DNA from 3 places in the Streptomyces sp. NPDC007205 genome. Region 1 is predicted to be linked to each of the others. Evidence: riboswitches for the same ligand, from Rfam matches in the RefSeq annotation. Region 1 holds a riboswitch; each other region holds the start of a gene.

Region 1 (5,165 bases):
GCAGGTGCCGTATCAGCACGAGGCGCCGTACGAGGACACCGCCTTCGCCGGACAGCGTTCCGCGGACTCCGCGAACGACGAGCCGGACGGTACGGGTGAACTGCCCGCGGTGACCGGCCTGCTGGACGACCAGGAAGAGACCACCCCCGCGTCCGCGACCCGCGCCGGCTCACGCAGCGCCGCGCGCTCCCGCCGTCGTACACCCGCCAAGCGCTCAGCGCTGCTGACCGTCGCCGTGCCCTCGGCCTGTGTGATGGGGGTCGCAGGGATCGCCGCCGCCTCGGTCGGCACCCTGACCGACGGCGGTGGCAAGGACACCACGGCCTCCGCCTCGGACGCGCACGCGGTCAAGCCGTCGGTCGCCAACAGCAAGCTGGACAGCCAGCTCCGGACGCTGTCCGCCGGTGCCGACGACTTCGCCGACCGGGCGAGCCGGACGCAGGAGCGGATCGACCTCAAGAACCAGCAGGAGCTGGAGAAGAAGAAGGCCGCGGCTCAGGCCGCACTCAAGGAGCGGCTGCGCCCGAAGTTCGTGCTGCCGGTCACGCAGAGGGGGCTCAGCGCCTACTTCGGCCAGGCGGGCGTGAACTGGATGTCGGTGCACACGGGCATCGACTTCCCCGTCTCCTACGGCACCACGGTGATGGCCGCCACCGACGGCGTCGTCTCCACGAAGTGGAACAGCGCCTACGGGAACATGATGATCGTGACGGCGAAGGACGGCACGGAGACCTGGTACTGCCACCTCTCCGGCTACCGCGTCGATTCCGGTACGACCGTCAAGGCCGGCCAGCCGATCGCCTACTCCGGCAACTCCGGCAACTCCACCGGTCCGCACCTGCACTTCGAGGTACGGCCTGCGGGCGGGGATGCCATAGACCCGCTGCCGTGGCTGAGGAGCCACGGACTCGATCCGACCTGAGCATCCAGTGGGCCCTCGCCGCACGGCGAGGGCCCTTCCGCTCTTACAGCTTCTCCACCGGCGCGTACCGCAGCAGCAGCCGCTTCGGCTTGGCGTCGCCGAAGTCGATCGTCGCCTCCGCGTTCGCGCCCGTGCCCTTCACACCGACGACCGTGCCGAGCCCGAACTGGTCGTGCGTGACCCGGTCCCCCACGGCCAGCGCCACCACCGGCTTCTCCGCCGTGCGCCGCGTGGCGAAGCCGGACGCGCCCGACGCCGAGGAACGCGAGCGGGTCGAGGACAGCGAGGCAGCGATCCCGGAGGCCGGGCCGGAGGACGCCGGTGCCGTCGCTCCCGTCCGCTTCCACTCGACATGGGCGGGCGGGATCTCCTCCAGGAAACGGGAGGGCGGGTTGTACGACGGCTGGCCCCAGGCGCTGCGCATCGCCGACCGCGTGAGGTAGAGACGCTCCCGCGCACGCGTGATGCCGACGTACGCCAGACGCCGCTCCTCCTCCAGCTCCTTGGTCTGGCCGAGGGCGCGCATGTGCGGGAAGACGCCGTCCTCCATGCCCGTCAGGAAGACGACCGGGAACTCCAGGCCCTTGGCGGTGTGCAGGGTCATCAGGGTGATGACACCGCCGCCGTCCTCCTCGTCGGGGATCTGGTCGGAGTCGGCGACCAGGGCGACCTGCTCCAGGAAATCGGCCAGCCCCACCGGTTCGCCCTCGCCGCGCTCCTGCTCGAACTCCAGGGCCACGGCCGCGAGTTCCTGGAGGTTCTCGATACGGGTCTCGTCCTGCGGATCGGTGGAGGCCTGCAACTCGGCGAGATACCCGGTGCGTTCGAGGACCGCCTCCAGGACGGTGGCCGGTCCGGCGCCGGACTCGGCGATCGTGCGCAGGTCCTCCATCAGCGTGTTGAACCGCCTGACCGCGTTGGTGGAGCGCGCGGCCATGCCGTACGCCTCGTCCACACGCTTCAGCGCCTGCGGGAAGCTGATCTTCTCGCGCTGGGAGAGCGCGTCGATCATCGCCTCCGCGCGGTCGCCGATGCCGCGCTTGGGGACGTTGAGGATGCGGCGCAGCGGCACCGAGTCCTCGGGGTTGGCGAGGACACGCAGGTAGGCGAGGACGTCCCGGACCTCCTTGCGCTCGTAGAAGCGGACACCGCCGACGACCTTGTAGGGCAGGCCGACACGGATGAAGACCTCTTCGAAGACTCGGGACTGGGCGTTGGTGCGGTAGAAGACGGCGACGTCGCCGGCCTTGGCATCCCCCGCGTCCACCAGGCGGTCTATCTCCTCGGCGACGAACTGCGCCTCGTCGTGCTCGGTGTCGGCGACGTAGCCGGTGATCCGCGCGCCCTGGCCGGCGTTGGTCCACAGGTTCTTCGGGCGGCGGGACTCGTTGCGCTCGATGACCGCGTTGGCGGCGGACAGGATGGTCTGCGTGGAGCGGTAGTTCTGTTCCAGCAGGATCGTCGTCGCGTCCGGGTAGTCCTCCTCGAACTGGAGGATGTTGCGGATCGTCGCACCCCGGAAGGCGTAGATCGACTGGTCCGCGTCACCCACCACGCACAGTTCGGCGGGCGGGATGTCGTACTCGCCGGGCGGGGTGTCCTCATCGTGTTCCCCGGTGCCGACGAGTTCCCGTACCAGCGCGTACTGGGCGTGGTTGGTGTCCTGGTACTCGTCGACCAGGACGTGCCGGAAGCGGCGGCGGTAGTGCTCGGCCACGTCCGGGAAGGCGCGCAGCAGGTTGACCGTCGCCATGATCAGGTCGTCGAAGTCGAGGGCGTTCGCCTCGCGCAGCCGCGACTGGTACAGGGCGTAGGCCTGGGCGAGGGTCTTCTCGAAGCCGTCGGTGGCCTGGGCGGCGAAGTCCTCCTCGTCGATCAGCTCGTTCTTCAGGTTGCTGATCTTGGCGCTGAAGGACTTCGGCGGGAAGCGCTTGGGGTCGAGGTCCAGGTCACGGCAGACCAGGGCCATCAGGCGCTTCGAGTCCGCGGCGTCGTAGATCGAGAACGACGACGTGAAGCCGAGCTTCTTGCTCTCCCGGCGCAGGATGCGCACGCACGCGCTGTGGAAGGTCATCACCCACATCGCGTTCGCGCGTGGGCCGACGAGCTGCTCGACGCGCTCCTTCATCTCGCCCGCGGCCTTGTTGGTGAAGGTGATCGCGAGGATCTGGCCCGGGTGTACGTGCCGCTCGGCGAGGAGGTGGGCGATGCGGTGGGTGAGCACACGGGTCTTGCCGGAGCCGGCGCCGGCGACGATGAGCAGCGGGGAGCCGGCGTGCACGACCGCGGCGCGCTGGTTGTCGTTCAGCCCTTCCAGGAGGGCCGCCGCGTCGAGCGCGGGGCGGGGGGCGCCGTCGCGGTAGTAGGCGTCCCGGTCCGGTGGCGCGTCGAACTTCCCGCCGAACAGATCGTCCGGAAGCGGCTCCGGACCGTGATCGTCCTCGGGCGGCGGCGGGGGCTCCTCCTCGCGCCCGCGAGGGGGCTGGAGGTCCGCCAGGAAGCTGTCGTCAAAGAGGCTGCTCATCGCTCTACGAGTCTAGGGCGCCCCACCGACAACCGGTCGCCGTCCCGAGAAGTCGGGCCCGCGGGCGGAGCGGCGACGTCCGAGGACACCGCCCTTACGCTGCGGAATCGTCCGATGACGTGAACGTGATACGGAGGTCAGATCACGAAAATGTATCGGACATATCACGCACCAACCTTCACACTAGTCACACCAGTTGGCTAGGTTGCCGTCAGGCCGCGTGCGCGGCCTCCGCCGAGTCCGGCGCGCCCGCACGGCGCCCGGAGCCGGGGACCCACCGATCCTGGGGTGAATCGGCCGACTCCCGCCCGGGACGAGGCCGTAGGGCAACCCTTCCGAACCCCCGCCCGAACCCGACAGCTAACCCGGTAGGCGGCTCACTGGAAGGAGTCGCCTCCCTTGGCGTCGCACCGCAAGACGCGTCCCGGCGGAACCATCGGGACGGGCCTCCGCACCCCCGCCCTCGCCACCGCCGCCCTCACCTCCATGGCCGTGCTCTCGCAGACCGCAGAGGCCGTCCCGAGCACCGATCGCACCAAGCCGAGCCTGGAGGAGGTCGAGAAGAAGGTCGACGACCTCTACCGCCAGGCGGAGTCGGCGACCGAGAAGTACAACGCGGCCAAGGAGCGGACAGGAAAGCAGCGGGGCCGGGCCGACGCCCTGCGCGACGATGTCGCCCGGCGCACCGAACGCCTCAACAAGGCCCGCGAGGAGCTGGGCTCCTTCGCCGCGGCCCAGTACCGCACCGGCGCCGCCTCTCCCGGCACGACCACCTTCCTGCTCGCGGACAGCCCGCAGGACTACTTCGACCAGAGCCAGCTGATGAACCGGCTGACCTCGCGGGAGAAGAGCGCGGTCGACGACTACATCGGCGAGCAGGCCGCGACCATGAAGAAACGGCGGGAGGCCGCGGAGAGCCTTCAGTCGCTGACCGACTCGCAGCACGACCTGCAGACCGCCAAGGCCACCGTCCAGAAGAAGCTCGCCTCCGCGCGCGAGCTGCTGTCGCAGCTGACGGCCCAGGAGAAGGCGCGGCTGGCCGCCGTCGAGCGGGAGAAGCAGCAGGAGGCGGCACGCAAGGCGGCCGAGCTGGCGAAGCGGCAGGCAGCCCGGCAGCAAGCCGCCTCGTCCTCGTCGCCGTCCTCGTCGTCCGGATCCGGTTCGACGGGCTCCGGCTCGACCGGGTCCACGACATCCAGTTCGTACGACACGAAGGCCGAGAAGGCGATCGCCTTCGCCCGCGCGCAGATCGGCAAGCCGTATGTGTGGGGCGCCACCGGGCCGGACTCCTACGACTGCTCGGGCCTCACCCAGGGCGCCTGGAGGGCGGCCGGAGTCACCCTTCCGCGCACCACGTACGACCAGGTCGATGCGGGCACCACGGTGTCGCTGGCCAATGCGCGGCCGGGCGACCTGGTCTTCTTCTACGACGACATCAGCCACGTCGGCGTCTACATAGGCAACGGCATGATGATCCACGCCCCGAAGCCGGGCGCGTACGTCCGTGAGGAGTCGATCTACTACGGCGGGGAGTCGATCATCCACAGCGTGGTCCGGCCAGGCTGACCGGGCCGGCTGTCCTCGCCCCACACGCGCGTACCGGCGTTTTCGCCCTCCACGCGCGCGTGCCCTTCCCCGGCGGGGACCGTGCGGCTCCCTAGCATCGGGCGCATGCCCGGCATCTCAGGTCTGCGTACGTGGTGGGCGGAGCGGCCTCCC
Region 2 (5,165 bases), on a different contig from region 1:
GCCTGGCGGCACTCGGTGTACCGCATGGCGGCCGGCGGGTCGTCGTTGCCCAGCGAGCCGAAGTTGCCGTGGCCGTCGACGAGCGGCACACGCATGGAGAACGGCTGCGCCATGCGCACCAGTGCGTCGTAGATCGACGCGTCACCGTGCGGGTGCAGCTTGCCCATGACCTCGCCGACGACACGCGCGCACTTCACATAGCCGCGGTCGGGGCGCAGGCCCATCTCGTTCATCTGGTACACGATCCGGCGGTGCACCGGCTTGAGGCCGTCACGGGCGTCCGGCAGTGCGCGCGAGTAGATGACCGAGTACGCGTACTCGAGGTAGGAGCCACGCATCTCGTCCACGACGTCGATGTCGAGGATCTTCTCCTCGTACGAATCGTCGGGCGGCGGGGTCTTCGTGCTGCGGCGGGCCATCGCTGCCGGCTCCTTGCTGAAGCGATTGACTGATCTGACGCGGACCATTGTGGACCGCGGCACTGACAGCCCGTGCCAGCACCCGGTCACAGCGTGCTTCCCGGATCTCGCGAGCCGGGTCCGGGGCAGGCTACGCGATCCGCTCTGGGCGTACGTCCGCGGGAACTTCGCCGAGCCCCCGCACGCTGTGCATACAGTGGCAGGAACGGCAGGAAGACCGCGGTTTTCACAACCGCATCCGCTCGCGAAGGGACGTACATGCCCATGGGTCACACGACCACAGCCGAGGCAGGCTCCGGGGGCCTGACAGCGACCGAGCACCGCCTGGCCAACGGTCTGCGCGTGGTGCTTTCCGAGGACCACCTGACCCCCGTGGCGGCGGTCTGCCTCTGGTACGACGTCGGCTCCCGCCACGAAGTCAAGGGACGTACCGGCCTGGCTCACCTTTTCGAGCACCTGATGTTCCAGGGCTCGGCACAGGTCAAGGGCAACGGTCACTTCGAGCTGGTGCAGGGCGCCGGCGGCTCGCTCAACGGCACCACCAGCTTCGAGCGCACCAACTACTTCGAGACCATGCCCGCCCACCAGCTGGAGCTCGCCCTCTGGCTGGAGGCCGACCGCATGGGCTCGCTGCTCGCCGCCCTGGACGACGAGTCCATGGAGAACCAGCGGGACGTCGTCAAGAACGAACGCCGCCAGCGCTACGACAACGTCCCCTACGGCACGGCCTTCGAGAAGCTGACCGCCCTGTCGTACCCGGAGGGCCACCCCTACCACCACACGCCGATCGGCTCCATGGCGGACCTGGACGCGGCCACCCTGGAGGACGCCCGCCAGTTCTTCCGCACCTACTACGCGCCGAACAACGCAGTGCTCTCCGTGGTCGGCGACATCGACTCCGAGCAGACCCTCGCCTGGATCGAGAAGTACTTCGGCTCGATCACCGCGCACGACGGCAAGCCCGCCCCGCGCGACGGCTCCCTGCCGGAGGTCATCGGCGAGCAGAAGCGCGAGGTTCTCGTCGAGGAGGTTCCGGCGCGCGCCCTGATGGCCGCCTACCGGCTCCCGCACGACGGCACGCGCGCGTGCGACGCGGCCGACCTCGCCCTGACCGTCCTCGGCGGCGGCGAGTCCTCCCGCCTGTACAACCGGCTGGTGCGCCGCGACCGTACGGCCGTCGCGGCCGGCTTCGGCCTGCTGCGCCTGGCCGGCGCGCCCTCGATGGGCTGGCTGGACGTGAAGACCTCCGGTGACGTCGAGGTGCCGGTCATCGAGGCCGCCATCGACGAGGAGCTGGCCCGGTTCGCCGAGGAGGGCCCCACGCCCGAGGAGATGGAGCGCGCCCAGGCCCAGCTGGAGCGCGAGTGGCTCGACCGGCTCGGCACGGTCTCCGGCCGCGCCGACGAACTGTGCCGGTACGCCGTCCTGTTCGGCGACCCGCAGCTCGCCCTCACCGCCGTCAAGCGCGTCCTGGAAGTGACTCCTCAGGAGGTCCAGGAGGTCGCCAAGGCCCGTCTGCGCCCCGACAACCGCGCGGTCCTGGTCTACGAACCGAAGGCCCCGGAGGAGGCCCCGGACGCCGACGTCCCCGAGGACCCGGAGCAGGAAGCGACCGTAGAGGCCGGTAACGAGAACGAGGAGACGGCCAAGTGACCGAGCTCGCCACCATGGAGTTCCACCCCCAGCCGCAGCCCGGCGAGGCCCGGCCCTGGGCGTTCCCGGCGCCCGAGCGCACCGCGCTCGACAACGGCCTGACCGTGCTGCGCTGCCACCGCCCCGGACAGCAGGTCGTCGCCGTCGAGGTACTGCTCGACGCGCCCCTGGACGCTGAGCCGGCCGGCCTGGACGGCGTTGCCACGATCATGGCGCGGGCCTTCTCCGAGGGCACCGACAAGCACTCCGCCGAGGAGTTCGCCGCCGAGCTGGAGCGCGCGGGCGCCACGCTCGACGCGCACGCCGACCACCCCGGCGTCCGGCTCAGCCTGGAGGTCCCCGCCTCCCGCCTGGCCAAGGGCCTTGGCCTGATCGCCGACGCGCTGCGCGCGCCCGCCTTCGCCGAGAGCGAGGTCGAGCGGCTGGTCCGCAACCGCCTGGACGAGATCCCGCACGAGCTGGCCAACCCCTCCCGCCGGGCCGCCAAGGAACTCTCCAAGGAGCTGTTCCCGGCGACCTCGCGCATGTCGCGTCCCCGCCAGGGCACCGAGGAGACCGTCGAGAAGATCGACGCCACCGCCGTACGCGCCTTCTACGACCGGTACGTACGCCCCGCCACGGCCACGGCCGTCGTGGTCGGCGACCTCACCGGCATCGACCTGGACGCGCTGCTCGGCGACACCCTGGGCGCCTGGACGGGCACCACGGGCGAGCCGCGGCCCGTGCCACCGGTGGCCGCGGACGACACCGGCCGCGTGGTCATCGTGGACCGGCCCGGCGCCGTCCAGACCCAGCTGCTCATCGGCCGCGTCGGCGCCGACCGGCACGACCGTGTGTGGCCCGCCCAGGTGCTCGGCACCTACTGCCTCGGCGGCACCCTCACCTCCCGCCTGGACCGCGTCCTGCGCGAGGAGAAGGGCTACACCTACGGGGTGCGCGCCTTCGGACAGGTCCTGCGGTCCGCACCGGACGGCACGGGCGCCTCGATGCTCGCCATCAGCGGCTCCGTGGACACCCCCAACACCGGTCCCGCGCTGGAGGACCTGTGGAAGGTGCTGCGGACCCTCGCGGCGGACGGCCTGACCGACGCCGAGCGGGACGTGGCCGTGCAGAACCTCGTCGGGGTGGCGCCGCTGAAGTACGAGACCGCGGCGGCCGTGGCGAGCACGCTGGCCGACCAGGTCGAGCAGCACCTGCCCGACGACTTCCAGGCGACGCTGTATCAGCAGCTGGCCGCGACGGGCACGGTGGAGGCCACGGCGGCCGTCGTGAACGCCTTCCCGGTGGACCGCCTGGTGACCGTCCTCGTCGGTGACGCGGCCCAGATCAAGGCGCCGGTCGAGGCGCTCGGCATCGGCGAAGTGACCGTGGTGGCGGCCGAGTAACAACGGCACGCACGCGTGGGGCCCTGACGGTCTACACACCGTCAGGGCCCCAGCTCTTCCACTCCCTTCCCCAGATGCCCGATTTGAGGCGGAGGTTGCCTGTCTGCCCTGTGGGATGCGCTACAAAGGCCCGGATTCGTTTGGGATTCGAAAGCCGCCTTCCGTAGCGTCGTCCGGGCTGTTCGTCAGGCAGTGCGCCGCACCCGCGGCACCGGACAGCCATCGCCGAGTCCCCGTACGGCGCGAGCCAGGGGAGCCGGGGACCCACCCTCCTGTCGCCGCCTTCGCGGCTGGAGGGGCCCAAGTCCCTGGGGTGAATCGGACGCCCACGCGTGAGCGAGGGGGTCCGTAGGAGACCTTCCTGCTCCGAACCCGTCAGCTAACCCGGTAGGCGAGAGGGAAGGAAAGGACCAGCCACTTCATGGCGTTCATGTGCGCCACCGGGAAGCACCGCAAGCCCGGCCGGGTCAAGCGCACCACCGCTCAGGCGGCCGGCATCGCGGCCCTCACCACCACCGGCGTCATCGGCACCCTCGCGGCGTCCCCGGCGACGGCCGCCGAGAACACCGCCGAGCAGACCGGCCTCACCCCGGTGATCAGCGTCGGCGACGACATCGCCGAGCAGATCGACGCACAGGCCGCCGCCCAGCAGCAGGCCGCCAACCAGAAGGCGGCCGAGCAGGCAGCGGCCAAGAGGGCCCAGGAGATCCGCGAGGCCAGGGCGCGCGCCGCCAGGGAGGCCGAGCGCAAGCAGCTGAACGCCTTCGTGGTCCCGATAGCGAACTCCTACGTCTCCACCGGCTACCAGGCCGGCAGCTCCCTGTGGTCCTCCGGCCACCACACGGGCATCGACTTCCACGCGGCCAGCGGCACGCCCGTTCACGCGGTCGGCACGGGCACCGTCGTCTCCACCGGGTGGGGCGGCGCGTACGGCAACGAGATCGTGATCAGGATGGCCGACGGCATGTACACCCAGTACGGCCATCTGTCGTCGATCGGCGTCACGGTGGGCCGGCAGGTCACCCCGGGCCAGCAGATCGGCCTGTCCGGCGCGACCGGCAACGTCACCGGTCCGCACCTCCACTTCGAGGCCCGTACGACCCCCGACTACGGCTCGGACGTCGACCCCGTCGCCTACCTCCGCAAGCACGGCGTGAACGTCTGACGACCCTGCCTCCCCCCGCGCAGCCCCGGCCCGCACCGGCCGGGGCTTTCGCTGATTTCCGGGGCGCCCACCGGATCCGCTGACCAAAAAATATCCATGGATTCCGGCCCGCCGTCGGAATGTCCGACGCATTGGAATAGAGTCACGGAACACGCGTCCATCGTCGACGTTTCACGGGGATTAGACGGAGGTCGGTCATGCGTATTCCGGCGCACTCGGTGTGTACGGCGATCCGGGACGACATCGTCGCCGGTGTCCACGAGCGCGGCGGCCGCCTCACCGAGGAAGTCCTGGCCCGCCGCTACGGCGTCTCACGGGTCCCCGTCCGCGAGGCCCTGCGCACCCTGGAGGCCGAGGGCTTCGTGGTGACCCGCCGGCACGCGGGCGCATGCGTGGCCGAACCGACCGAGCAGGAGGCCGCCGACCTGCTGGAGATGCGCAAGCTCCTGGAGCCGCTCGGGGCCGCCCGGGCCGCCCAGCGCCGCACGGAGGCCCACCTGAAGGTGCTGCGCGGCCTGGTCAGGCTCGGTCAGGAGCGGGCCA
Region 3 (5,165 bases), on a different contig from region 1:
CGCCAAGTACGGCCTCGAGGAGGCGTACGAGCTGGTCGAGGCGATCGAGGCCGGCGACCGGGAGGAACTGCGCGAGGAGCTGGGCGACGTCCTGCTCCAGGTCGTCTTCCACGCCCGGATCGCCGAGGAACACCCGGACGCGCCGTTCTCCGTCGACGACGTGGCCGGCGGCATCGTCGCCAAGCTCGTCCACCGGCACCCGCATGTCTTCGGCGACGAGAAGGCCGAGACACCGGAGGACGTCAAGGCGCACTGGCTGCGCACCAAGGCAGAGGAGAAGCAGCGCACCTCGGTCACGGACGGCGTCCCGCTCGGCCAGCCCGGACTGGCCCTCGCCGCCAAGCTCGCCTCCCGCGCCCGTACGGCGGACCTGGACGTACGCCTGCCGCACGGCGAGGGCATCGGCTGGGAACTGCTCGCCCTGGCGGTCCGTGCCGAGGCGGACGGCGTGGACCCGGAGTCGGCCCTGCGGGCGGCGGCGCGGGCGTACCGGGACGCGATCCGGCAGGCGGAGGGTGCCGGGCCCGAGGCGATACGCGCGGCCCGCGACGGCCACCGGGACGCGGAGGCCCACCCGAGTCCGGATACGGTCGGGGAGTGACCGACCAGCACCACCCCCGGACCGCCCCCGGCTCCACCCCACACTCCCTCCCCGACTCCGCTCCCGCCCTGTTCACCTGGGAGTTCGCCACCGACCCCTACCCCGCCTACGCCTGGCTGCGCGAGCACGCGCCGGTGCACCGGACGCGGTTGCCCAGCGGGGTCGAGGCCTGGCTGGTCACCCGGTACGCCGACGCCAGGCAGGCCCTGGCCGACCAGCGGCTGAGCAAGAACCCGGCGCATCACGACGAGCCCGCGCACGCCAAGGGCAAGACCGGCATCCCCGGCGAGCGCAAGGCCGAGCTGATGACCCATCTGCTGAACATCGACCCGCCGGACCACACCCGGCTGCGCCGGCTGGTCAGCAAGGCGTTCACCCCGCGCCGGGTCGCGGAGTTCGCACCCCGGGTGCAGGAGCTGACCGACCACCTCATCGGCCGTTTCGCGGCGAGCGGTTCGGCCGACCTCATCCACGAGTTCGCCTTCCCGCTGCCCATCTACGCCATCTGCGACCTGCTCGGTGTCCCGCGCGAGGACCAGGACGACTTCCGGGACTGGGCGGGCATGATGATCCGGCACGGCGGAGGGCCGCGGGGCGGAGTCGCCCGGTCGGTGAAGAAGATGCGCGGCTACCTCGCCGAGCTCATCCACAAGAAGCGCGAGGCGCTGCCCGCCGAGCCCGCGCCCGGCGAGGACCTCATCTCCGGCCTCATCCGGGCCTCCGACCACGGCGAGCACCTCACCGAGAACGAGGCCGCGGCGATGGCGTTCATCCTGCTGTTCGCCGGCTTCGAGACGACCGTCAACCTCATCGGCAACGGCACCTACGCCCTGCTCACCCACCCCGAGCAGCGCGAGCGGCTCCAGGACTCCCTGGCCAGGCGGGAAACCGGCCTGCTGGAGACCGGGGTGGAGGAACTCCTGCGCTACGACGGCCCGGTGGAGCTGGCCACCTGGCGGTTCGCCACCGAGCCGCTCACCATCGGCGGCCAGGACATCGCGCCCGGGGACCCGGTGCTCGTGGTGCTCGCGGCGGCCGACCGGGACCCGGAGCGGTTCGCCGGCCCGGACGTGCTGGACCTCGCCCGCCGCGACAACCAGCACCTCGGCTACGGCCACGGCATCCACTACTGCCTCGGCGCGCCGCTCGCCCGGCTGGAGGGCCAGACCGCGCTCGCCACCCTGCTCACCCGGCTGCCGGACCTGCGGCTCGCCGTGGACCCGGACGAGTTGCGCTGGCGTGGCGGGCTCATCATGCGCGGCCTGCGCACCCTGCCCGTCGAGTTCACGCCGGCCGCCGGAACAGCCGGGCGACGGTGAACGTGAAGGGCGTTCAACTTTGTGATCTTCACGTGATCTGCGCGGCATTAACTTGTGACAAGTGATCGTCTGCCGATACGTTCACCCATCAGCGTGGCGAAGGGTTTCAGTGCGCCGCGCCGGTCCTGCTGTCGCACGAAAGGCTTCCGCATGCTCTCCGGGAACGGTCGTCACCGTCGCCCCCGTCAGGCTCCGGCCCTCCTCGTCGCGGCCGGAGTGACCGGCTCCGCCATCGCCATCCCGCTGCTCGGCGCGGCGAGCGCCCACGCGGCCGACGGCACCACCTGGGACAAGGTCGCCGAGTGCGAGAGCGGCGGTTCGTGGAGCGCGGACACCGGGAACGGCTACTACGGCGGCCTGCAGATCTCGCAGGACGACTGGGGCAAGTACGGCGGCACGCAGTACGCCGACAGCGCCGACCAGGCCAGCCGCTCGCAGCAGATAGCCGTCGCCGAGAAGATCCTGGCCGACCAGGGCACCAAGCGGTGGGCCACCTGCGCCGTCCTCTCCGGCCTGACCTCCGACTCCGGTTCGGTCGACGTCGACACCGGCGTCGGCGGCCCCGGCGGCACCGGCGGGTCGGGTGACACGGGCGGCTCCGGGGACACCTCCGGCTCGGCCGACAGCTCCGACCCGTCCGGTCTGCCGGATTCGTCCGCATCCGGCTCTGGTTCCGACTCCGGCTCCGACTCGACCTCCAACTCGGCCTCCGGTTCGGATTCCTCCGGCTCGGCCTCCTCGGGTCCGGCTGCCTCCGGCTCCCCGTCGGACTCGGGCGCCACGCCGTCTCCGCACCAGAGCCACCACGCCACGAAGACCCCGGAGGCGCCCGGGGGCTCCGCTGGAACCGGTACCCCCAAGTCCGACAAGCCCGACAAGACCGGTTCCTCCGACGGTGGCGGCTCGCAGGGCGATGGCAGCTCACCGACGGCAACCCCCGGTACCGACGAATCGGACAATTACCAGCAGTCCGCCGGTTCTTGGAGCCTGGTCGACACCGGCGCGCTCGGCAGCGGCGGACGCCACCGGGGCGGCAGTGCGGACGAAAGCGTGACAAACGGTCAGAATGCCCCCTCTTCCGGCCGTCACGCCGGCCGCGCGACGGACGCCTACACCGTGCGTGAGGGGGACACCCTGGCCTCCATCGCCGACTCCCTGGGCGTCGCCGGCGGGTGGCATGCGCTCTACGACGGGAACAAGAGCGTCATCGGTGCCGACCCGAACCACATCACCGCCGGTCAGACCCTGGAAGTCGGTGCCGAAAAGGGCGGAAACTAGCGGCAGTTGACGCCCCCTTTCGCCGCTGATGTCCGATTCGGTGAAAGTGTGGGATGAGTCTCAGAAGCCCTGATCGTCTTTGAAATTCCCTCGATCACGTGTCTACGGTCAGGACCGCTCGTCACCACGAGCCCCGGCGGCCGCAACGCCGAATCCTGCCAGCGGTTGCCCGGGAACAGTCGTCGCGTCAAGCGCCGTGGGCAGGAGCGGGGGACCCAAGGTAAGTGCCGGGCCCGGCGGTTCACGCCGGTACCGGCTGGGGGTGAAGCCGCGCCTCGCGAAAGCGAGTGCGCGGCCGGGCAACTCAACCGGCCCGAACCCGACAGCTCACCTCGCAGGCGTCGGTGAGGGGATTGATCCATGCTGTTCTCCGGCAAGGGCAAGCACCGTCGTCCGTCCAAGGCCGTCCGCGCCATCACGCTCGCCGGTGTCACCGGCGCCGCCGTCGCCGCCCCGCTGATGGCGGTCGGCAACGCCTCCGCCGCCACCGCCTCCGAGTGGGACGCGGTCGCCCAGTGCGAGTCGGGCGGCAACTGGTCCATCAACACCGGCAACGGCTACTACGGCGGTCTGCAGTTCTCCGCCTCCACCTGGGCCGCGTACGGCGGCACCGCCTATGCCCCGCAGGCCAACCAGGCCACCCAGGCGCAGCAGATAGCCGTCGCCGAGAAGGTCCTCGCCGCGCAGGGCAAGGGCGCCTGGCCGGTCTGCGGCACGGGCCTGTCGGGCGCCGCCTACAACGGCTCTGCGCCCAGCACCTCCTCGAACACCACGTCCTCGAACACCACCTCGTCGAAGAGCACCGCGCCCAGCACCACCACGCGCTCCGACCAGCAGGCCGCCTCCCGCTCCGCCGAGCGCACGGCTCCGTCCGCGAGCAAGACCGTCACCACCCCGACCGGCAAGAAGGTCAAGAAGGGCGACGGCGAGTACAAGGTCGTCAAGGGCGACACCCTCAGCTCCATCGCCGTCGAGCACCACGTCCAGGGCGGCTGGCAGAAGCTCTTCGAGCTGAACAAGGACATCGTCGAGGACGCGAACCTCATCTACCCGGGCCAGCAGCTGCACCTGAAGTAAGCGGCGGCAGTCCTCGGGTCCGCCCCCGTCCCCACGGGCTCCCCGCCCCGGCGCGTGTTCCCCCGTACGCGCCGGGGCGGGGTCTTTTCTGTGCGCCCCCCGCCTCTTCGGTGTGCCCCGCCTCTTCGGTGTGCCCCGCCGTTTCTGCGTGCCCCGCCTTTTCTACGTGCCCCCTGCACCCACCCTTTGTTCCGCCCATGAACAATGGGTACCGTCTGTGTGCCCCTCCCCGTCCACGGGGCGGTCGGTCGGTGGCCGATCCCCCGGAGACGGTTAGGCTCTAGTCGCAAGGCACAGCCGTAAGGCAGCAAGCCCCGCACTTCCAGCGTCACATCCAAGAAGGAGATGCTCGTGCCGTCCATCGACGTCGTCGTAGCCCGGGAAATCCTGGACTCCCGAGGCAACCCCACGGTCGAGGTCGAGGTCGGCCTCGACGACGGCAGCACGGGTCGTGCCGCCGTCCCGTCCGGCGCCTCGACCGGCGCCTTCGAGGCCATCGAGCTGCGCGACGGTGACCCCAACCGTTACCAGGGCAAGGGCGTCGAGAAGGCTGTCCTCGCCGTCATCGAGCAGATCGGCCCGGAGCTGGTCGGCTACGACGCCACCGAGCAGCGCCTGATCGACCAGGCCATGTTCGACCTGGACGCCACCGACAACAAGGGCTCCCTCGGCGCCAACGCCATCCTCGGCGTCTCCCTCGCCGTCGCCCACGCCGCCTCCGAGGCGTCCGACCTCCCCCTCTTCCGCTACCTCGGCGGCCCGAACGCGCACCTGCTGCCGGTGCCGATGATGAACATCCTCAACGGCGGCTCGCACGCGGACTCCAACGTGGACATCCAGGAGTTCATGATCGCCCCGATCGGCGCGGAGTCCTTCTCCGAGGCCCTGCG

The links. Region 1 has a riboswitch for cyclic di-AMP ahead of ABZ624_RS00345 (NlpC/P60 family protein). Riboswitches for the same ligand answer to the same signal wherever they lie in the genome.
Region 2: it holds a riboswitch for cyclic di-AMP, as region 1 does, so the genes downstream of both, ABZ624_RS26300 (M23 family metallopeptidase) here and ABZ624_RS00345 (NlpC/P60 family protein) in region 1, are expected to answer to the same signal.
Region 3: it holds a riboswitch for cyclic di-AMP, as region 1 does, so the genes downstream of both, ABZ624_RS27525 (transglycosylase family protein) here and ABZ624_RS00345 (NlpC/P60 family protein) in region 1, are expected to answer to the same signal.

Annotation. Positions count from the first base shown of each region.
Region 1 is NZ_JBEYEW010000001.1:74,864-80,028, reverse strand. Features, by position in the region: gene ABZ624_RS00355 (M23 family metallopeptidase) at 1-922, shown strand, start outside; gene pcrA (DNA helicase PcrA) at 966-3,446, opposite strand; cyclic di-AMP (ydaO/yuaA leader) riboswitch at 3,669-3,838, shown strand; gene ABZ624_RS00345 (NlpC/P60 family protein) at 3,846-5,012, shown strand; gene ABZ624_RS00340 (tellurite resistance/C4-dicarboxylate transporter family protein) at 5,118-5,165, shown strand, end outside.
Region 2 is NZ_JBEYEW010000017.1:121,069-126,233, reverse strand. Features, by position in the region: gene ABZ624_RS26315 (DNA topoisomerase IV subunit A) at 1-419, opposite strand, end outside; gene ABZ624_RS26310 (pitrilysin family protein) at 678-2,072, shown strand; gene ABZ624_RS26305 (pitrilysin family protein) at 2,069-3,457, shown strand; cyclic di-AMP (ydaO/yuaA leader) riboswitch at 3,671-3,866, shown strand; gene ABZ624_RS26300 (M23 family metallopeptidase) at 3,879-4,622, shown strand; gene ABZ624_RS26295 (GntR family transcriptional regulator) at 4,820-5,165, shown strand, end outside.
Region 3 is NZ_JBEYEW010000019.1:42,223-47,387, forward strand. Features, by position in the region: gene ABZ624_RS27510 (nucleoside triphosphate pyrophosphohydrolase) at 1-601, shown strand, start outside; gene ABZ624_RS27515 (cytochrome P450) at 670-1,920, shown strand; gene ABZ624_RS27520 (transglycosylase family protein) at 2,071-3,198, shown strand; cyclic di-AMP (ydaO/yuaA leader) riboswitch at 3,381-3,554, shown strand; gene ABZ624_RS27525 (transglycosylase family protein) at 3,559-4,275, shown strand; gene eno (phosphopyruvate hydratase) at 4,621-5,165, shown strand, end outside.